DNA from 2 places in the Streptomyces sp. TAA204 genome. Region 2 is predicted to be linked to the other one. Evidence: predicted binding sites of a transcription regulator. Region 2 holds the regulator's gene; the other holds the start of a gene.
What was found. The regulator HspR, encoded in region 2, represses chaperone genes until heat shock. The targets are predictions, from matches to a motif close to TTGAGNNNNNNNNNCTCAA.

Region 1: the regulator HspR is predicted to act here: its motif matches at 4,061-4,079, upstream of lon (endopeptidase La).

What each region holds. Positions count from the first base shown of each region.
Region 1 is NZ_AUKW01000004.1:34,975-46,071, reverse strand. It holds gene H343_RS0108525 (multifunctional oxoglutarate decarboxylase/oxoglutarate dehydrogenase thiamine pyrophosphate-binding subunit/dihydrolipoyllysine-residue succinyltransferase subunit) at 1-758, opposite strand, end outside; gene H343_RS0108520 (sensor histidine kinase) at 1,014-2,129, opposite strand; gene H343_RS29670 (response regulator transcription factor) at 2,283-3,122, opposite strand; gene H343_RS0108510 (spermidine synthase) at 3,201-3,935, opposite strand; gene lon (endopeptidase La) at 4,102-6,531, shown strand; gene H343_RS0108500 (lysozyme) at 6,634-7,485, opposite strand; gene H343_RS0108495 (MarR family transcriptional regulator) at 7,703-8,149, shown strand; gene H343_RS0108490 (hypothetical protein) at 8,161-9,015, opposite strand; gene H343_RS0108485 (nitrate- and nitrite sensing domain-containing protein) at 9,444-11,097, shown strand, end outside.
Region 2 is NZ_KE384282.1:181,490-192,586, forward strand. It holds gene H343_RS0127145 (TIGR03618 family F420-dependent PPOX class oxidoreductase) at 1-225, shown strand, start outside; gene H343_RS0127150 (hypothetical protein) at 291-1,109, opposite strand; gene H343_RS0127155 (heat shock protein transcriptional repressor HspR) at 1,466-1,918, opposite strand; gene dnaJ (molecular chaperone DnaJ) at 1,920-3,119, opposite strand; gene grpE (nucleotide exchange factor GrpE) at 3,213-3,941, opposite strand; gene dnaK (molecular chaperone DnaK) at 3,938-5,812, opposite strand; gene H343_RS33155 (heterodisulfide reductase-related iron-sulfur binding cluster) at 6,149-8,581, shown strand; gene H343_RS0127180 (ATP-binding protein) at 9,195-9,602, shown strand; gene H343_RS0127185 (Yip1 family protein) at 9,795-10,778, shown strand; gene H343_RS0127190 (hypothetical protein) at 10,844-11,065, opposite strand.

The DNA.
Region 1 (11,097 bases), on a different contig from region 2:
GCCTTCAGCGCCTGCACCATGGCGTAGCCGATGAGGTGCGTGAAGGACACCTTGCCGCCACGGGCGCGCTTGAGGTGGTTGTTGATGACGATGCGGTTGTCGAAGAGCAGCTTGACCGGGACGGCACGCACCGAAGTCGCCGTCGGCAGCTCCAGCGAGGCGTTCATGTTCTTGGCGACGGCCGCGGACGGGCCGCGCATCGCCACGTACTCCGGGCCCTGGGGCTGCTCCGCCGCGGACTCCTCGCCACCGCCCTTCGCGGGCGCGGCCTTGGCCGGCGCCTGCTTGGCCGCGGGCTTCGCGGCGGGCTCGGCGGGAGCGGCGGACTTCCCCGCAGCCTTGGCCGGCGACTTGGCCGGTGCCTGCCCGGCGGGCCCGGCCGGGGCGGCCGCCCCGGCGGTGGTGCCCGTCGCGGCGGCGTTCCCGGCGGAGCCCTGGCCGGACCCCGTCTCGGGCTGAGCGGGGGCCGGAGCGGCCTGCGCGGGACCGGCCGCCACGCCCGCAGTGCCTGCTGCGGCACTGGGAGAGGCGGCTGAGTCCGCCGTCGGAGCGCTCACGGCACCCACGGCCTCGGAGCCCGGCTTGTAATCGGCGAAGAAGTCCCACCAGGCTCGGTCTACCGAGTTCGGGTCCTGGAGGTACTGCTGGTAGATCTCGTCGACGAGCCACTCGTTTGGCCCGAACACGGCGGCGGGATCACTTCCCTGACCGTCCTGCTGGGTCGAGACGCTCGAGCTGTTGGGGGACTGTGACGACACGGCGGCAACCGCCCTCTTCCGCGTTCCTTAGATGGTGGACAGCGGAAACAAAGGCTACGCCCCTATCGGCCCACCTTGCAGTCCGGCCGGGCTTGTCGTCGTGCAAGTCACATCGAGAGACCGGTTTCGTCGCAAGATCTGGCGGGAAACAACCAGAGTTTGCCCGTGCACAGACCCGTGACGGTTCCGGCGCCCGCCGACGCGCTCTTGTCCGCTGCCATCCCCGCCGCGGGCCGCGTCCCCTTCGAGCGTAGGTCAGGCCACCGGCTTCTCCAGGCCCGGAAGAGTGACCTGGATGCGGCAGCCCCGTGGGGACTCGGCCACCCTGATCCAGCCGCCGTGCAGATCGACCGCCCAGCGGGCGATCGCCAGTCCCAGGCCCGTGCCGCCGTCGCCGCCTCCGCCGCCCGCGCTGCGCTGCGAGGGCGCGTCGGCGCTCTTCGTGCGGTTGAAGCGCTCGAAGGCGAGGGCGCGCTCGGACTCGGGGATGCCGGGCCCCTCGTCGAGCACCTCCACCTCCAGGCTCTCCTCGCCCGTGCCGGGGCGGGCCCGCACCGTGACGCGTCCGTGCGGCGGGCTGTGCTTGACCGCGTTGTCGATGAGGTTGGCGACGACCTGGTGCAGACGTTCGGCGTCGGCGTAGGCCGTCAGTTCGGGCGGGGAGACGTCGAGATGCAGATGGACGTCCGTACGGGAGTGGCCCTGGCCCTTGCTCATGTTCGCCTCTTTGAGGACGCCCGCAAGGTACGGCCACACTTCGAAGCGGCGGGCGTGCAGCGGCACGACTCCGTTGTCGAGACGGGAGAGGTCGAGCAGGTGCGCCACCAGCCTGCCCAGCCGGTCGGTCTGCTGGAGCGCGGTGCGCATCGTCTCGGGGTCGGCGTCCGAGACGCCGTCCACCACGTTCTCCAGAACCGCGCGCAGTGCCGCGATCGGGGTGCGCAGCTCGTGCGAGACGTTCGCGACCAGCTCCTTGCGGTGCCGGTCGACGGCCTCCAGGTCGGCGGCCATGCGGTTGAAGGTCTCCGCCAGCTCGCCGAACTCGTCCCGTCTGTCACCGCGTACGCGCCGCGAGTAGTCGCCGTGGGCCATGGCTCTGGCCGCGTCCGTCATCTCGTCCAGCGGCGCGGTGAGCGACTGGGCCACGAACTGGGTGATCAGCAGCGAGGCGATGATCGAGATGATGGTGATCACCCGCAGCTCCGTCGCGGAGTTGACCGCGAAGAGCGCGAGCAGGGTCGTGATCACGACGGAGACGATGACGAGCGCGCCCAGGGCGGCCTTGACCGAACGGTAGGGATCGAGCGGACGCAGCCCCTCCCACAGCCGGTCGATCCAGCTCACCCAGACCGGTTCCCAGCGGCGGCGCAGAAACCGGTTCAGGCGGAGCAGGCCCCGCAGCACGCGCCCCAGGAACGCCCGTGTGGCGCGTGGTGCCGCGCGCACGGCACGGACCGTACGAGGGGTGTGCGGGGCAGCCGCGGAGGGCGTGTCGGGCACCTCTGTCACGTCTGTCCGCCGCCGTCAGAAGTCGTCGCCGGCCGCCGATGGCCCGCCGGCCGCTGCGGACGCGGAGGCGGACGCCGGCCCGTCGGAGGAGCCCGCGGCGTTCGAGGAGCCGGGCGTCTCCAGGGCGTAGCCCACGCCGTGCACCGTACGGATGCGCTCGGCGCCGATCTTGCGGCGCAGCGCCTTGATGTGACTGTCGACGGTCCGCGTCCCGGAGGCGTCGGCCCAGTCCCACACCTCGGCGAGCAACTGTTCGCGGGAGAGAACTGCCCGCGGCGAGTGCGCGAGGCAGACGAGCAGGTCGAACTCGGTGGGGGTGAGATGCACGTCCTCACCGGTGACCCGGACGCGGCGCTGCGCGTGGTCGATCTCCAGCTCGCCGAGGCGGAGTATCCCGCTGCGCGGCGTGTGCGCGGCGAGTGTCGCGCGCTCCACGCGGCGCAGCAGTACGTGCACCCGTGCGGCGACCTCGCGCATGGAGAACGGCTTGGTCATGTAGTCGTCCGCGCCGACACCGAGTCCGACCAGCATGTCGGTCTCGTCGTCGCGGGCAGTCAGCATCAGGACGGGGACCGGCCGCTGCGTCTGGACCCTGCGGCAGACCTCCAGTCCGTCGAAACCCGGCAGCATCACGTCGAGCACGATCAGATCCGGCTGCCAGGCCTCGGCCGTGTCGACGGCGGCGGGCCCGTCGCCCGCCGTCTGCACCTGGAAACCCTCGGCGCGCAGCCGCATCGCGATCGCGTCCACGATCGTGGGATCGTCCTCCACGACCAGGATTCGGCGCTGAGCGCCCGGGGTGGTCGCCGCGGCGGCGTTGCTGCCCTGTGCTGGTGTGATGTTCTTCTGGTCCATTGACCCCGCCCCTGCTTGGCCCCGTGGCCTGTTTGTGTGCGTGCTTGCAGCAGGGTAAGGGCCCGTTGTCGGCTGCGGCTATGCCGGTTTGGTTGCGAAGTGGACCACGTCGGGGACGCCTCGGGCGACGGGGATCTCTTCTGTCCGAACCCGGTCGAATCCGGCATGCCGCAATGCGTCCTCGAATGTCGGGGAGGCTTGGGCGGACCAGACCGCGAGTACGCCGCCGGGTTTCAGCCGGCCGGCGCAGGCGGCGAGTCCGGAGGGGGAGTAGAGGGAGCTGTTGTCGTCGGTGACCGTCCAGGCGGGGCCGTTGTCGATGTCCAGGCACAGGGCGTCGAAGGCCGGGCCGTCGCCGTCCCGCACGTACGCCACGAGGTCCGTGTGCACGACCGCGGTACGGGTGTCGCGCAGCGCCTGTGCCGACCAGGGGGAGAGAGGCCCGCCCTCGCGGTGCCAGCCGATGACCGCGTCCTCGCGCTCGGCCACGGTGATGCGGCCCCATTCCGGCTCGGCGGCGGCCGCGGCGAGGGAGAAGCCGACGCCGAGTCCGCCGATGAGGAGGCGGGGGGCGTCGAGGTGGGGCCGTGTGCGGCGCAGCTCGTCCAGTGCCGCGCGTACCAGCAGCCGTTCGGAGCGGCCGTCGGAGGTGTCCATGAGGAAGGTGCCGTTGGCGATGATCTGCAGCAGCTCCCCGTGCCGCCGCAGCACCACTTCGCCGTGCGGTCCTTCTTGGCGGTCGAGGACGACGGGCGGTGTTGCCGGGCCGGCGTTCCGGGCGTCGGCGGGTGAGGGGCTGGTCTCCTGCGGCATGCGGCCATCCTGCCGTGCCGCCGCCCGTGCCGGGGGCGGCCCGCTCGGCCCGTGGACGGCCGGTGCGGACGATCGCTCCTGGCGAACAGCGCGAAGCGGGGGGAACAACCACGGGCGGGCGCGCATTGAGTGGTCATAGCTCAACTTGCCTGCTTAGGGAGAGATCATGGCACCGAAGTCCACACAGCTCACCCTGCCCGTACTGCCCCTCGACGACGACGTCGTGCTGCCGGGAATGGTGGTGCCGATGGACCTGTCCGACAGCGAGGTGCGGGCGGCGGTGGAAGCCGCCCAGGCAGCGGCCCCGGAAGGGGACAAGCCCCTCGTGCTGCTGGTGCCGCGCGTCGGGGGCACATACGCGGACATCGGCGTGGTCGGCCGTGTCGAGCAGGTCGGACGGCTGGCCGACGGCGACCCCGGTGCGCTGATCCGCGGCCGTCAGCGGGTCCGGGTCGGCTCCGGTACGACCGGACCGGGCGCGGCCCTGTGGATCGAGGGCACCGGGCTCGACGAGCACGGCGCCGGCACCGGCACCGCCGCCCCCGCCGAGGCGGAGGAGCTGATGACCGAGTACAAGGCGCTGGCGGCGGCCTGGCTCCGCAAGCGGGGCGCGTGGCAGGTCGTGGACCGCCTCCAGCAGATCGACGACGTCGGCCAGCTCGCCGACAACGCCGGCTACTCCCCCTTCCTCTCGACCGACCAGAAGCTCACCCTGCTGCGGACGTCCGACCCGCTGGAGCGGCTGCGCTTCGCCGTCGCGTCACTGCGCGAGCACCTGGCCGAGCAGGACGTGGCCGAGTCGATCGCGAAGGACGTCCAGGAGGGCGTCGACAAGCAGCAGCGCGAGTTCCTGCTCCGCCGCCAGCTCGAGGCCGTGCGCAAGGAGCTGGCCGAGCTGAACGGAGACCCCGAGGACGAGGGCGAGGACTACCGTGCCCGCGTCGAGGCGGCCGGTCTGCCCGAGCACGTGCACAAGGCCGCCCTGAAGGAGGTCGAGAAGCTGGAGCGCTCCTCGGACCAGTCGCCCGAGGGAAGCTGGATCCGCACCTGGCTCGACACCGTCCTGGAGCTGCCCTGGAACGAGCGGACCGAGGACGCCTACGACATCGGCGGCGCCCAGACCGTCCTGGACGAGGACCACGCGGGTCTGCAGGACGTCAAGGAACGCATCACCGAGTACCTGGCGGTGCGCAAGCGGCGCGAGGAGCGGGGTCTCGGCGTCGTGGGCGGGCGGCGCGGAGGCGCGGTGCTCGCGCTGACGGGTCCGCCCGGGGTCGGGAAGACCTCGCTCGGGCAGTCCGTCGCACGCGCCATGGGACGTGAGTTCGTCCGCGTGGCGCTCGGCGGCGTCCGCGACGAGGCCGAGATCCGCGGGCACCGGCGTACGTACGTCGGCGCGCTGCCCGGACGGATCGTACGGGCGGTGAAGGAGGCGGGTTCCATGAACCCCGTCGTGCTGCTGGACGAGGTCGACAAGCTCGGCTCCGACTTCCGCGGCGATCCCTCGGCGGCGCTGCTGGAGGTCCTCGACCCGGCGCAGAACCACACCTTCCGCGATCACTACCTGGAGGTCGAACTCGACCTGTCGGACGTGGTCTTCCTCGCCACCGCGAACGTGCGGGAGGCGATCCCCGAGGCGCTGCTGGACCGGATGGAGGTCGTGCAGCTCGACGGCTACACCGAGGACGAGAAGATCACCATCGCCCGTGACCACCTGCTGCCCCGGCAGCTGGAGCGCACGGGTCTGGGCGCCGAGGAGGTGCGCATCGAGGACGGCGCGCTGCGCAGGCTCGCGGGCGAGTACACGCGGGAGGCGGGCGTGCGGAATCTGGAGCGCGCGGTCTCCCGGGTGCTGCGCAAGGTCGCGGCGCGGCACGAACTGGGCGAGCGTGAACTCCCCGTCGCCGTGGGGCCCGACGAGCTGCGTGGTCTGATCGGCCGGCCGCACCACACTCCCGAGTCCGCACAGGACCCGGCGGAGCGGCGCACCTCCGTGCCGGGGGTCGCGACCGGTCTGGCGGTCACGGGCGCGGGCGGGGACGTGCTCTTCGTGGAGGCGTCGCTGGCCGACCCGGAGACGGGTGCCTCAGGGCTGACGCTGACCGGGCAGCTCGGGGACGTGATGAAGGAGTCGGCGCACATCGCGCTGTCGTACCTGCGCTCGCGCGGTGCCGAACTGGAGCTGCCGGTCGGTGATCTCAAGGAGCGCGGCATCCACCTTCACGTGCCGGCGGGTGCCGTGCCCAAGGACGGTCCCAGCGCGGGCGTCACCATGACCACCGCGCTGGCCTCGCTGCTGAGCGGGCGTCAGGTCCGTACGGATGTGGCGATGACCGGCGAGGTGTCGCTGACCGGACGGGTGCTGCCCGTCGGCGGCGTGAAGCAGAAGCTGCTCGCGGCTCACCGGGCCGGTGTCAGCACGGTGATCATCCCCAAGCGGAACGAGCCCGACCTCGACGACGTGCCCGAGGAGGTGCTGGAGGGCCTGGAGGTGCATCCCCTGGCCGACGTGCGCCAGGTGCTCGAACTGGCGCTGACGCCCGCCGAGTCCGGCCGGGTGGACGGCGGGGGACGGGAGTTCCCGGTGGCGGTCTGACCGCCACCGGGCGCCCCTCCCGGGCGGAGCCGCCGCGACGCACCGTGCCGTCCCCCGGACGGCACGGTGCGTCGCGCGGTCACGTCGTTCGCCGGCGAGGCCCTATCCGTTGGCGAGGGCCCTCAGCCGGTCCATCGAGCCGTTGAAGAGGTTGTGGTCGCCGACCGTCGGTCCGGTCGAGGTGTACTGCCAGAAGGTGTGGAAGCCCCATCCGGCGGGGAGCGCGCCGGGCGAGGAGGCGTAGCGCGCGATCCACAGCGGGTTGGTGCTGCCGAAGCCGCCGTTGTTGCCGGTGCAGGTGGTCCACCAGTCGGTCGTCGTGTAGATCACCGCGTCGCGGCCGGTGCGGGCCTTGTATGTGCTGGTGAAGTCCCTGATCCAGTTGACCATGGCGCTCTGGCTCAGCCCGTAGCAGGTGGCGCCGTAGGGGTTGTACTCGATGTCCAGCACGCCGGGCAGCGTCTTGCCGTCTCCGCTCCAGCCGCCGCCGTTGTCGGCGAAGTAGTTGGCCTGCGCGGCGCCGCTGGAGTTGCCCGGGAGTGCGAAGTGGTAGGCGCCGCGGATCATGCCGACGTTGTAGGAGCCGTTGTACTGCTGGGTGAAGTAGGGGTTCTTGTACGAGGTGCCCTCGGTGGCTTTCACGTACGCGAACTTCACGCCGCTGTTCCAGAGGGTCGGCCAGGCGACGTTGCCCTGGTGACTGCTGACGTCGACACCCTCCACGCCGGCGGTCAGGCTCTCGGGCCGGGTGCCGTCGGTGGGGTCACCGCCCTCGTGCATGCGTACGCCCACCCCCATGGACGCCTCGCCGGGCTTGATCGGTGTCTCGTCCTGTGCTGCCGCGCTCGCCACACCGGGTGCGGTGACGAGCAGGGCGAGTGCCGAGATGAACATCCCGGCCGCAGAGAGGATTCCGCGTCTGCGGCGGGCCGTGCCGGATCCGTGAGCGGGCATTGCTGCCTCCGAATCGGTCGGTGGGGGTGAGGCGACCTGCCACTGGTGTGGGCATGTCAATTTGACTGTACGCGCGTAGACAGGGGTGCGGAAGACGGGCCACTCGCCGCCGGTGGTCCATACCTGCGAAATACTGCCGGAGCTGGGACGATCTCCGGCAGTGGTGGGGAACTTTCTGCACGGAAAGCTGGGAGAGGGCGCATACGTGGACGAGTCCATGCGGAAGTACGCACCCGAACTACTTGACCTGGAAAGGGAATTGACGGTCTTCATGCGACGGGCCCGGGCGTTCTCGGGCGAGCTTGCCCGCGAGGTGCACCCCGAACTGGAGCCCGCCGCCTACGGTCTGTTCGTCCGTCTGGAGGACGGCGGACCGCAGCGCGCCACCGACCTCGCCGCCTTCTTCGGCGTCGGCAAGGCGACCATCAGCCGTCAGCTGCGCACGCTGGAGAACCTGGGCCTGATCACCCGTTCCCCCGACCCGGCCGACGGCCGTGCCTCACTCGTGCACCTCACCCCGCAGGGGCGCGACCGCTTCGCGCTCGTGCGCGAGGCGCGCCGCGCGGAGTACGTGCGCAAGCTGGCCGCCTGGGACCGTGCCGAGGTCGCGGAGCTGGCGCGGCTGCTGCACCAGCTCAACGACCTGGCGGACGAGGAGGGTTGAGGCCCCGGCGTTCAGCCGAACGCCACGAGGACGGCAGCCGCGTCGTCGTGGCGCTTCCCGCGGGGGTGCGCGGCGCCCCGCGGGTCGGCACGCTCCGCCTCCCGTACGCGCGCCACCAGCGCCGCCGTGCCCTCCTTCCGCGCGAGGGCGGTCAGCCCCGCCCAGTCACCGAGCCGGAAGGTCTGCGTCCAGCGGGCCGCCCCGTCGGTGAGCGCGAGCAACGTGCGTACGTCCGCGCGCCGTTCGGTGCCGGTCACGGCGAGGGAGGCGACGGCGGGGTCGGCCGCCGCCGTGTGGAAGCCCGTGCCGTCGGCGGCGTTGCGCAGCGCCTCGACGGCCTCCGTGTACTCGGCCCTCGCGGCGGCCCGTTCGGGTCCGCCCTCGGGGAGGGCGCGCACGCGGTCGCGCAAGCCGCGGACATGCGGCGGGAGTTCGTCGAGCCGGGGGTCGAGCGCGGGCGTGACGGTGGCGTCGGCGCGCTCCACCAGCAGCACCGAGTCGGAGAGCACCAGATGCTCCACCTGCTCGTCGTCCCAGCGTGCGGCCACGACGGTCGCCTGGGGAGTCCGCCTGTGAGAAAGGTCACAGATTGAACCATGTGCGTCGGCGGTACGAGAGATGGCCGCCGAAAGACATCCCGGCAGCGTCAGATCCCGCCGGGAGGCCGACAGTTCGAGCATCGCGCCGCCCAGCCGTGCCGTGAACCACGGCACGCCGTGCGCACATCCGACGTCCTCGCGCGGCGGCGTCACGCCGTCCAGGACCACCAGCGCGCCGCCCTCCCCGGAGGCGGGCAGGGCCGCCGAGGCGTAGTCCTCGCCGGGGCGCCGGGGGTCACCGGGCTCGCAGGTCATCTCGATGCGCATGGCGCCAGTCTGCCGCAGCGTGAGCGGGGAGGAGGGCACGTCCGGGGCCCTGTCAAGAGCCGTCGTGCGCGGGGACTCCAGCAGGTCAGGCGCGCGGCCGGGGCGGAGTTGACCGGAATGGGTGCGTCCGTAAGTATGCGAGCGCGCATCCTGCCAAACCGCCCCGGTTTTTCCAACCGGTCCCCGGGTCAGGGCGGTTGGACTGCGCGTGACGGAGTTGTTCGTCAACTCCGGAGTACGGTTCACTCCTTCGGGTGGCCCGGCAGGAGACCGTCGCCCGCCTCTCATCCGTACTGGAAGGGTCGGACGGCGTACAAGGGGCGTGAGTGCGGCGCGGACGCGCGGCGGAGCCCACTCCTGCAACACAAGGTTGCACTGCTCCAACCGGGCCGGACCTGGGGCAGGCCCCGACGAGATTGCGAGCACGGGTGCGGACGAAGCTACTGCGGAAACCGGCAGGACCGGGACGGTCCCGGACACCGACGGCGGACCGGGCGGCAGCTCCCGGGCCGGGCCAAGCCCCCGCCGGCCGCCGGGCACGGGTACGCAACCGCCTCCTGGCCAGCGTCGCGCTCTGCTCCCTCGCCGTCCTCGGCGCCGGCGCGCCCGCCGTGCTGGACGCCTCCGGGGACCTCAGGGAGTCGCAGCGCCTGGTCGACCGCGCGGAACTCGACAAGCGCTCCATCTCCCTCACCCACGCCCTCGCCGACGAGCGCGACGGCATGGTGGAGTACGTCGCCGCGGGACGCACCAGCCGCGACGGGGCCGGCGTCACGGAGGAGCAGCGCACCCGCGTCGACCGCCAGGTCACCGAGATCAGACAGGGCGCACCCGAGCGGGTGCGGCAGGCCCTCGACAAGCTTCCCCGTGTCCGCCAGCAGGCGCAGGCAGGCGGCAGCACCGCCCAGGACATCCACGAGGCCTACACCGCGACGATCAGAACGCTCCAGGACGTCGGCGTCGGCGTGGCCCGTTCGCTGCCCGCCCGCGCCCAGGAGACGTCCGGCTCCTCCGGGGGCGCGGGAGCGGCACACGCCCTGCCCGACCTCGGACAGGCGGTCGAGCGCGCCTCCGCCGTACGCGGCCTGCTGCGCGGGGCCCTCGCGGGTGACGGCGCACAGCCCGGAATGACCGCCGAGGCCCAGCGCGCGAACGTACGCGAGCAGGCCGCACTCGAGGACTTCGGCGACGAGGCGCCCACCTCCGTCCGCGATTCGTACGCCAACACGGTCACCGGCGCCGACGTCACACTCGCCGAGCGCTACCTGGAGCGGCTCACCGACCGGCCGTACCTGACGGCGAGCGACCGCGCCCTCGACGGCGAGCGCATCGACGCGGCGCTCTCCGCGCGCATCGACAGCATGCGGGGTGTCCAGTCGTCCTTCGCCGCCGAGCAGTTGCGGAGGATGGAGCAGCTGCGCGACGACGACGTGACGGCGCTGGAGACGGGCGTCGCGCTCCTCGCCGTGTGCCTGCTGGCCGCGGTCGGCGTCAGCGTGCACACGGCGCGTTCGATGGCGCGTCCGCTGTCGGTGCTCACCCGCGGCTCGCGCAGGCTGGCCGAGGACCCCGTGGGTGAGAAGCCGGTGGCCTACCGCGGAAGGAACGACGAGTTCGCGGACGTCGTGCGGTCGCTGAACAAGCTGCGCGAGACCGTCGTGACCGTCCAGGAGCGGGCGGGCGAGGCCGAGGCGGACAACACCTACCTCGTGCGCTCCAAGGACACGCTGACCGCCGAACGCGACCGGCTGCGCGCCGAGTACACCACGCTCAAGGAGCGTCTGGAATCCCTCTCCGGGGCCGTGCACGGCACGTTCGTCAACCTGGCCCTGCGCACGCTGGGGCTCGTCGAGCGACAGCTCGGCGTCATCGAGAACCTGGAGGACCAGGAGAGCGACCCCGGCCGGCTCTCCACGCTCTTCAAGCTCGACCACCTCGCGACCCGGATGCGGCGCTACAGCGAGAACCTTGTGCTGCTCGCCGGAGCCGAGCACGTCACCTCCCACCACTCCGGTCCGGTACCGCTGCTGGACGTCCTGCGTGCCGCGATCAGTGAGATCGAACGCTACGACCGGGTCGAGC
Region 2 (11,097 bases):
AACGTCCTCGCCGCCGGAGACGAGGGCATGCGCGTCGCCCTCTGCCAGGTCGACCGCGGACGGTGGTCGACGCTGGAGGGACGCGCCCGTGTCCGTACGGAAGCGGACGCCGTCTCCGACGCCGAGGACCGCTACGAGAAGCGCTACGGCCGCCGCCCCCGCCCCAACCCGGAGCGGGTCCTGATCGAGATCACCGTGGACAGGACGCTGGGCCGCACCCCGTGACGGCCCCCCGCACACCCTCGCACCGCCGCCGCCTGCACCGGCCGGACTCCCCCGGCCGGCCCCCGTCAACGGCTCCCGGTGGCGCCGATCTTCTTGAAGACCGGTTCGGCCGCCTTCGGGTACGGCCGCCCCAGCAACTCCTCGTCCGACCCGACCGACGTCACGGCCACCAGCGTCCCCGCCCCCCGCGCCCTGTCGAAGCCGCGCAGCCAGGGACCGCCGCTCACGCCCTGGGTGAGCCGGCAGGGCTTGAGCGCCAGCGCACCGACGTTGGCAGCCGCGATCTCGCCTTTCCGGTACCGGTGGGCGTCACCCGCGCAGTAGTTGAGCGTCTCACCGTCGTAGGGCGAGGTGACCGGATAGCCGAGAGTGGCCGCGGTGCCGCCGGAAGCCCGGCCGGTCCGCAGTGTGTTCGCCCCGTGGGTCTCCTGGATCGTGCGCCCGTTGCGTTTCTCCATCCGCAGGAACGCCCAGTCGTGCGGAAGGATCGACTCCAGGTCCTTCTTGACGTTCCATCCCGGCGCCACCTTCCACGACTCGGCCTTCCACCCCTTGGCAAGTACGGCCTTCGGGCCGCCCCCGCCCTTGTAGCCGGGCTGGAAGTAGATCGCCTCGGGCCGGGCCGGACGCTCCGGGCTGGCGATGCAGTGGGCCGCCGTGGCGACGACGCTCCCGTTGGGGGAGTCGACGATGGCGGCCGAGCACGACTCGGCCTGGTTGTCCGGCAGCTTGGCGACCAGCTTGCCGACGGTGGGGACGGTTCCCTGCGGCCACCGGGCACCCTCGGAGACCGGTGGGTACTCGGCGGGGGCTCCGGCCCCCATGACGGCCAGAGCGGTGCTGCAGGTCACGAAGGCGGCGACGGCCGCGCGTGTCGACGTCATCCCCCTACGCTGGGTCCGGCCACGCGTCAGGGCCAACTGCACACACCTGATCGGGTTAACCCGGCCCGTTCCCGCCTCCCGACTCCGTTCGGGTGCCGGGCACCCGCATGGCCGATGGGCGGCCGACGGGGCTGTGCCTCATGTGACTGCGATGCGGCAGGTGCTGTTTCAGAAACGGGAGCAGTTGGCGGTACGTACCGCATAGGCCGTGTGACTGCAGAAATGCAGAACGAGCCAGAGTTCGAAGCAGGGAGATCCGGCCTCAAGCAAGCTGCATCAGCCGGTCGGCGCGTCGAAAGACCCCTCCGCGCTTCATGCACGAAGGGGCCTGAGAACGATCAGGACGCGGGGCCGGCTCAGTCGCGGCGCTTCTTCGGACGCCAGACGACCAGGGCGCCCGACTGGTGCACGTCCTCGTAGGGGACGAGGTCACGCCGGTAGGAGGCGTGGACCTGCGCCTCGCGCTGCTGCATGGCCGCTGCGGCGCCCTCCAGCGCCTGCTGGAGCTCGACCACGCGGGACTTCAGCGCGGACACCTGGTTCTCCAGCTCGATGATGCGCTTGATGCCCGCGAGGTTGATCCCCTCGTCCTGGCTCAGCTCCTGCACCTGCCGCAGGAGTTCGATGTCCCGCGCCGAGTACCGGCGCCCGCGCCCGGCCGTACGGTCGGGGGAGACCAGGCCGAGACGGTCGTACTGCCGCAGGGTCTGCGGATGCAGACCCGAGAGCTGAGCGGCGACCGAGATGACGTATACCGGTGACTCGTCGGTCAGCTGATAAGGATTGCGTCGCCCGTCTCGGCCGTTCACCTCAGTCTCCCTTCGCGACCTTGAACAGCTCGGCCCGTGGGTCCTCCGCCTCCGTCGCCTCGCGGTAGGACTCCAGGATCGTCTTCGCCTTCTCGCTCAGGTCCTTGGGGACCGAGATCTCGATGGTCACCAGCAGGTCGCCCCGCGTCCCGTCCTTGCGGACGGCGCCCTTGCCGCGTGCGCGCATCGTACGGCCGCTCGGTGTCCCCGGCGGCAGTTTGAGCGTGACAGGCGGAGATCCGAGCGTGGGCACCTTGATCTCGCCGCCGAGCGCCGCCTCCGGGTAGGTGACGGGCACGGTCACCGTGAGGTTGTCCCCCCGCCGTCCGAAGAGCGGATGACGGTCGACGTGGACGACGACGTACAGGTCACCGCCCGGACCGCCGCGCTCGCCCGGAGCCCCCTTGCCGCGCAGCCTGATGCGCTGCCCGTCGCTGACGCCCGCGGGGATGCGGACCTGCATGGTGCGCGAACTCGTCGCCCTGCCCGAGCCCCTGCACGTCTCGCACGGGTCCTGGGCGATGAGCCCACGGCCCTTGCAGTCCACGCAGGGGTCGGTCAGCGAGAAGCCGCCACCGCCGCCGCGGGAGACCTGGCCGGTCCCCACGCAGGTCGGGCAGACCCGCGGGGAGCCATTCTTGTCACCCGTACCGGCACACGCCTTGCACGCCGCCGAGGAGGACATCCGCAGCGGGACCGTGGCCCCGTCGACGGCCTCGGTGAAGCTGAGCGTCACCTCGGACTCGATGTCCTGGCCGCGCCGCGGCTGTGTACGCGTACCGGCGCCGCCCCGGTTGAACAGGCCGCCGAAGACGTCGCCGAGCCCGCCCCCGAAGCCGCCCGCACCACCGGGTGCTCCGGCACCGCTGCCGGGCTGGTTGCCCCCGAAGAGGTCGTTGAGGTCGAAGTTGAAGCCGCCCGCACCGCCCGGACCACCGGGGCCGCCGGTGCGGATGCCTCCGTTGCCGAAGAGGGTGCGCGCCTCGTCGTACTCCTTGCGGCGCTTGCTGTCGCCGAGCACGTCGTATGCCTCGGACGCGTTCTTGAAGCGCTCCTCGGCCTTGGCGTCGCCCCTGTTGGCGTCGGGGTGGTTCTCCCGCGCGAGCTTGCGGTAGGCCTTCTTGATCTCGGCCTCGGTGGCGTCCTTGGGGACGCCGAGGACCTTGTAGTAGTCCTTCTCGATGTAGTCCTTGGTACTCATCGGCGACGTCCCTCCTTCCGCTCGGTGCCCTGACCGGTGACCGGCCCGGGGGCCGGACCGGTCACCGCTTCGTCGACATCGTGCCTGCCGTGGTCACCCCTGCTCGGGGCCACCGCTGTCCTCTTCGTCGGCGGACTCCTCACCTGTGGTGCCCTGGGCGCCGGGCTGCGGCTCGGCGACACCGACCCTGGCGGGACGGATCGTGCGCTCGCCGATTCGGTACCCGGGCTGAAGGATCTGCACGCACGTCGTCTCCGTGACGTCCGGCGAGTACGAGTGCATCAGCGCCTCGTGCACCGTCGGGTCGAAGGGCTCGCCCTCCTTGCCGAACTGCATCAGACCCATCTTGGCCGCGACCATCTCCAGCGATTCGGCCACCGACTTGAAACCGCCGACCAGCTCGCCGTGGTCCCTCGCCCGGCCGATGTCGTCGAGCACGGGCAGCAGCTCCGTCAGGAGGTTCGCGACGGCGACCTCCTTGACGGACGCCCGGTCACGTTCCACACGGCGGCGGTAGTTCTGGAACTCCGCCTGGAGCCGCTGCAGATCCTGTGTGCGCTCGTGGAGCGCGGTGCGGGTCTGGTCCAGCTGCGCGGTCAGCGCCGCTTCCTGCGGACCCTGTCCCTGCACCTGCCCCTGCACCGGTTCCTGCGGCCGGCCTTCCTGTTCGCTCTCGGTCACGTCCCCGGCCAGGTCCGCCGGGCCGCCCTCCGCCTCCTCGGCGGGAGAGGGCCCGGCGGCCTGCGCCGCAGCGTCATCGGGCTGTACGGCGTCGGCGGGGACGTCGGGCTTCTGCTCGAAGCCCGGGGTCTCCTCCGTCACGCTGCACCACCCTTGGGCTTCTGCTCGTCGTCCACGATCTCGGCGTCGACGACATCCTCGTCACCCTCGGCCTTGGCGCCGGCGGCGCCACCTTCCGCACCGCCCTGAGCGCCACCCTCGGCGTCACCCTGGGCTCCCGGCGCGTCGGCGTACATGGCCTGGCCGAGCTTCTGGCTGGTCGCCGCGACCTTCTCGCTGGCCTCGCGGATCGCGGCGGTGTCCTCGCCCTTCAGCTTCTCCTTGAGGTCCTCGGTGGCGGCCTCCACCTCGGTCTTGATCTCGTCCGGGACCTTCTCCTCGTTGTCCTTGAGGAACTTCTCGGTCGTGTAGACGAGCTGCTCGGCCTGGTTGCGGGTCTCGGCGGACTCGCGGCGCTTGGCGTCCTCGTCGGCGTACTGCTCGGCGTCGCGCATCATGCGCTCGATGTCGTCCTTCGGCAGCGCCGAGCCGCCGGTGACGGTCATCCGCTGCTCCTTGCCCGTGCCGAGGTCCTTCGCCGAGACGTGCATGATGCCGTTCGCGTCGATGTCGAAGGTGACCTCGATCTGCGGCACGTTGCGCGGGGCGGGCGGCAGACCCGTCAGCTCGAACATGCCGAGCTTCTTGTTGTACGCCGCGATCTCACGCTCGCCCTGGAAGACCTGGATCTGCACCGACGGCTGGTTGTCCTCGGCCGTGGTGAAGGTCTCGGAGCGCTTCGTCGGGATCGTCGTGTTGCGCTCGATGAGTTTGGTCATGATGCCGCCCTTGGTCTCGATGCCGAGGGACAGCGGGGTGACGTCCAGCAGGAGGACGTCCTTGACCTCACCCTTGAGCACACCGGCCTGGAGGCTGGCGCCGATCGCGACGACCTCGTCCGGGTTGACGCCCTTGTTGGCCTCCTTGCCGGCGGTCAGGTCGCGCACGAGCTCGGCGACGGCGGGCATACGGGTCGAGCCGCCGACCAGAACCACGTGGTCGATCTCGGACAGCTGGATGCCCGCGTCCTTGATGACGTTGTGGAACGGCGTCTTGCAGCGCTCCAGCAGGTCCTGGGTGAGCTGCTGGAACTGGGCGCGCGTGAGCTTCTCGTCCAGGTGCAGCGGGCCCTCGGCGGACGCCGTGATGTAGGGCAGGTTGATGGTGGTCTCGCTCGAGCTGGACAGCTCGATCTTGGCCTTCTCCGCCGCCTCACGGAGGCGCTGCAGAGCCATCTTGTCCTTGCCCAGGTCCACGCCGTGGCCGGAGTGGAACTGCTTGACCAGGTGGTCGACGACGCGCTGGTCCCAGTCGTCACCGCCGAGGTGGTTGTCACCGTTGGTGGCCTTCACCTCCACGACGCCGTCGCCGATCTCCAGCAGCGAGACGTCGAAGGTGCCGCCGCCGAGGTCGAAGACCAGGATCGTCTGGTCCTCCTTCTCCATCCCGTAGGCGAGGGCGGCGGCGGTGGGCTCGTTGACGATGCGCAGCACGTTCAGACCGGCGATCTCACCGGCCTCCTTGGTGGCCTGACGCTCGGCGTCGTTGAAGTACGCCGGGACGGTCACCACCGCGTCCTCGACCTTCTCACCGAGGTAGGACTCCGCGTCGCGCTTGAGCTTCTGCAGGATGAAGGCGCTCATCTGCTGCGGGTTGAAGTCCTTGCCGTCCAGGTTGATCTTCCAGTCGGTGCCCATGTGGCGCTTGACCGACCGGACCGTCCTGTCGACGTTGGTGACAGCCTGTCGCTTGGCCACCTCGCCGACGAGCACCTCGCCGTTCTTCGCGAAGGCCACAACGGACGGCGTGGTCCTGGCGCCCTCGGCGTTGGTGATGACGGTGGACTCACCGCCTTCGAGGACACTGACGACGGAGTTCGTCGTGCCCAGGTCGATGCCGACCGCACGTGCCATTTCGGTTTCCTCCAGCTGATGTCTTGAGTGAAGCTGGCTCAAGAGTGCCTGGCCGAATCCTGAACGTCAACTGAGCTGAGCGTGGTGGACTCAAGTCTTATGCCGTCTTTATGCGCACCCCTCTCCGACCAGGCACGAAGCAGCGCCGCATCGGGCACAGTTGACGCACGGACACATCCGCCCGGACCCGGCGGCCCCCGCGACGCAGATCACCGCGCGCCCGGGTGTCAGCACCCCCCGGATAGTGGGTAGTCTCGTACGGATCAGTTAAGTTACCGCTTAGTAAGCCAGAGCGAGCGGGGCACCCGCGCTCGCCCGCAGGTCCGAGGAGCCTCCATGCAACTCGCCGCGATCGTCGTTTCGCTGGTGCTGGCCGCGGTCGGCATCGCGCTGTTCGCGCGCGCCATCGCGCAGATCTACCGCTTCGTACGGCTGGGCCAGCCCGTGCCCGAGGGCACCCGCACCGACGACCCGCAACAGCGCACGCTCACCGTCGCCCGCGAGTTCTTCGGGCACACACGGATGAACCGCTGGGGGATCGTCGGCTTCGCGCACTGGTTCGTGGCGATCGGGTTCTTCGCGCTCGTCCTCACCCTGGTGCACGCCTTCGGCCAGCTCTTCTCGGCGGACTGGACGCTCCCCCTCATCGGCACATGGGCGCCCTACGAGATCTTCACCGAGTTCCTCGGCCTGATGACGGCGCTGGGCATCGCCACGCTCATCGTGATCCGGCTGCTGAACCTGCCCTCCCGCGCGGGGCGCAAGTCCCGCTTCACCGGCTCCAAGGCGGGCCAGGCCTACTTCGTCGAGTACGTCATCCTGACCATCGGCATCGCCATCCTGGTGCTGCGCGGCCTGGAGGGCGCCCTGCACCACGTCGAGGGCTACGAGGCCGCGTACTTCGTCTCGTACCCCCTGGTCGCCGCCTTCGACGGGCTGAGCGCCGGCACGCTGCAGAATCTGGTGTACCTGGTGGCGCTGATCAAGATCGGCACCTCGTTCGTGTGGATGATCGTCGTCGCGCTCAACACCAACATGGGCGTGGCCTGGCACCGCTTCCTCGCCTTCCCCAACATCTGGTTCAAGCGCGAGGCCCGCGGCGGCACCGCGCTCGGCGAACTGCAGCCGATGACCTCCGCCGGCAAGGCGATCGACTTCGAGACCGTCTTCGACGACGAGGACGGCGAGGAGACGCAGTTCGGCGCCTCCCAGGTCGAGCACTTCTCCTGGAAGGGCCTGCTGGACTTCTCCACCTGCACCGAGTGCGGACGCTGCCAGTCCCAGTGCCCCGCCTGGAACACCGGGAAGCCGCTCTCCCCCAAGCTGCTGGTCATGTCGCTGCGCGACCACGCGCACGCCAAGGCCCCCTACCTGCTCGCCGGCGGCGGCAAGACGATGGAGGGCGAGGAGAAGGCGAGCGAGGAACAGCTCAAGGACGTACCGCGCGCCGCGCTCGAGGAGGCCGAGCGGCCGCTGATCGGTACGGCCGAGGAGAACGGCGTCATCGACCCGGACGTGCTGTGGTCGTGCACCACGTGCGGCGCGTGCGTCGAGCAGTGCCCCGTCGACATCGAGCACATCGACCACATCGTCGACATGCGCCGCTACCAGGTGATGATCGAGAGCGCGTTCCCGAGCGAGGCCGGGACGATGCTGAAGAACCTGGAGAAGAAGGGCAACCCCTGGGGCCTGGCCAAGAAGCAGCGGCTGGAGTGGACGAAGGAGCTCGCTCAGGCCACGGGCTTCGAGGTGCCCGTCGTCGGCAAGACCGTCGACGACCTCACCGAGGTCGACTACCTCTACTGGGTCGGCTGCGCGGGCGCGCTGGAGGACCGCGCGAAGAAGACCACCAAGGCCTTCGCCGAGCTGCTGCACATCGCCGGCGTCAACTTCGCGATCATGGGCGGGGACGAGAAGTGCACCGGTGACTCCCCCCGCCGCCTCGGCAACGAGTTCCTCTTCCAGCAGCTCGGCGAGGAGAACGTCGCCACGCTGAACGCCGCGTTCGGACAGGACGAGGAAGAAGGGGTGACGGTCGAGAAGTCGAAGAAGAAGATCGTCGCGACCTGCCCGCACTGCTTCAACACCCTCGCCAACGAGTACCCCCAGCTGGGCGGCGACTACGAGGTCATCCACCACACCCAGCTGCTCCAGCACCTGATCGACGAGGGCAAGCTGGTCCCGGTCACCCCCGTCGAGGGCCTGATCACCTACCACGACCCCTGCTACCTGGGCCGCCACAACCAGGTCTACACGCCGCCGCGCGAGATCATCGGCAAGGTCCCCGGGCTCCGCAACGAGGAGATGCACCGCCACAAGGAACGCGGCTTCTGCTGCGGCGCCGGCGGTGCCCGCATGTGGATGGAGGAGCGGATCGGCAAGCGCATCAACAACGAGCGCGTGGACGAGGCGCTGGCCCTGGACCCGGACATCGTCTCGACGGCCTGCCCCTTCTGCCTCGTCATGCTGACGGACTCGGTCAACGGCAAGAAGAACGACCAGAAGGCCAGGGAGGAGCTGCGCGTCGTGGACGTCGCCCAGCTCCTGCTGGACTCCGTACGCGTCCCGGCAGCGGCCTCCGGCGGACCGGCCGAGGAGCCGGGGCAGGGGCCGGGGGAGGTGCCTGCCGAGGTGCCGGAGGGCGGATCGGGCGCCGAGGAGGCGGCGGGGACGACGGGCGCGAAGGACTCGACGGACTCGACGGAAAAGCCGGAGAAGCCGGAGAAGCCGGAGAAGGATCAGACGGCGGAGAGCGAGACCGCGAAGTAGTGATCTCCGGACAGAGACGGATATACGGACGGAGCTCGTCGTCACTGCGACCAGCTCCGTCCGTATGCGGCAAACTCCGTTCGTATTCAGTCACTTAGCGTTCTTCACAGGTCAATCCCCTTCGGGGTATACCCATCGGCCATCACGCCGCTTAGCCTCGCTGACCAGCGACAGCAGAACGCGGCGCAGCGAAGGAGGCGGCCCAGGTGCTGGACGGCGGTGACGTGGAGGCGGACGACCGCTCTGCCCCCGTACGGCGGAGAGCGACTTCCGCCCCGGTCCGGCACGGCGTCGGCAGAGCCAGACCGGGCCGCCGGCCGGGCGGCCCGGACAGGACGGCCACGCCCTTACGAACGTACACGCGGAGACGCTCCACAGGGGCGGTGCCGGACGGAGGCGAGGGCGCCGCGGCCACGGCGCCGGCCTGTGCACGGGCGGGGACACGGCCCGGTTCACGACCCGGTCCACAGCCCCGCACGAAGACCTGTAGCCACCCCCGTACGCAGACCCGTACGCCGGGCCCGGCACACACCCACGGGCCGCGCCGACCGTCCGGGCCCGGGACGGCCCCGGACCGCTCACCGGACCTCACCGCCGGAGAGGGGGACGACGCATGCTGACCAACGAGCGCCTTTGCCGACTGCACTTCACCTCACGCGACCTCCCCCGCATCCGCATAGAGGTCGAGGAGTGCGCCGCATCGGCGGGGCTGGGAGAGCCACGCAGAGGCGAATTCGTCGTCGCCGTCGACGCCGTGGCCACCAACGCGGTCGAACACGCGGGAGGAACAGGCCGGTTGCTGCTGCGTCACCTCCCGGGCGAGCTGGAGTGCCAGGTGGAGGACTCCGGTCCCGGGTTCTCCGAGGACGTCATCCCCGAGCTGGCCCCCGGCGTCGCCGGAGCCACCGCCGGGCGCGGACTGTGGCTCGCGCGACTGGTCACCGACCGGCTCACCGTCGAACCGGCCGGCCCGGACTCGGGTGCCGTGGTGACCCTGGCGGTGCGGCTTCCGGGCGGCTGAACCCAGCCGCGGGGCACAGCAGCGGGCCACACCGCGGGCCACAGCGCGGGCCACAGCGGCGGGGCAGCCCCGGGAGCGCGGTGCCCGCCCCTTCGGGGAGGCCCCTACGGGTTGTACCGGATCGGCCACAAACCCCGCCCCATTCCCCCGGGCCCGGCCTTCCGGCTCCCGGGACAAGGTACGTTCGAAGGCGTGGCTGGTTTCAGGATCGGACGCGGCCGGGGTTCCCGGAACGCGCAGCAGCAGGGTCAGTACCGCGGATCACAGGGACATCCCGGGCAGCCGGGACCGGGCCCGCGGGCGGGAGCAGCCGGTCCGGGCGGTCCCGTGCCGTACGGGCAGCGCCCGCCGCAGCAGCAGTGGCCTCCCATGGCCGGCGGGCACGGCGAGCCGGAGTACCTGGGTGAACCGCACGGACAGCCGTACCGCGGGCCGGGAGGCCCGGGCGGCGGACAGGGCCCGCACTTCGGCCCCGGCCCGCACGCGGGTCACGGCCAGGGCCCGGCAGACCCGTACGCCAACAGCCCCGGTCACACCCGCTCCTTCACCGTCCCCGACCCCTACGGCCCGGACGACGGCTACGGCGACCAGGACGGCAGCACCTACGGCGCCGGCCGCCCCGCGCCGCCCGCCGGTCCGCGGCTGCACTGGAAGGACCTGCTGCGCGGCATCGTGCTGCGCCCCAACGCCACCTTCTGGCAGATGCGCGACCACTCCGTGTGGGGCCCGGCGATCATCGTCACCTTCCTCTACGGGCTGCTGGCGATCTTCGGTCTGGACACCGCGCGCGAGGAGGCCATCAGCGCCCCGCTCTCCAACGCGATCCCGTACGTCCTGACGACCGGCGTGGCCGTTGTCGTGGCGGGGCTGATCCTGGGAGCGGTGACCCACACACTGGCCCGCCAGTTCGGAGGCGCCGGAGCATGGGCGCCGACGATCGGCCTGTCCATGCTGATCATGTCGCTGACGGACGCGCCGCGTCTGCTCGTCGCCGTCTTCCTGGGCGGAACGGCACCCGTCGTACAGGTGCTGGGCTGGGTGACCTGGATCGCCGCGGGCGCCCTGTTCACGTCGATGGTCAGCCGCTCCCACGACCTGCCGTGGCCGCGGGCGCTGGGCGCCTCGGCGGTGCAGCTCCTGGCGCTGCTCGTACTGATCAAGCTGGGCGCGCTCTAGATCCGGACGGGCGGTGCCGGACGGCACCGCCCGGACATCTGAACCGACATCCGACCCGGGATGCCTTACGGCTCGCGCCTCCGGCCCTCCCGGGTCGCATCGTCCCCGCGCGGGCCGCGCGCACCGTCCGCGGAGGCCGGACCGGAACCCTCCGGAGGGTCGCCGGCGTGGAACCGGTGGTAGTGGAAGGCTTCGATGCGCTGCGCGCGGTGCACATCGATGAGATGGATCACGAGCGCTGTCAGCCCGACCAGCACGATGACGCTGGCACCGAGGATGAGGTCCATCGCGGTCACTCCGTCCTGCGAGTACGGCCTGC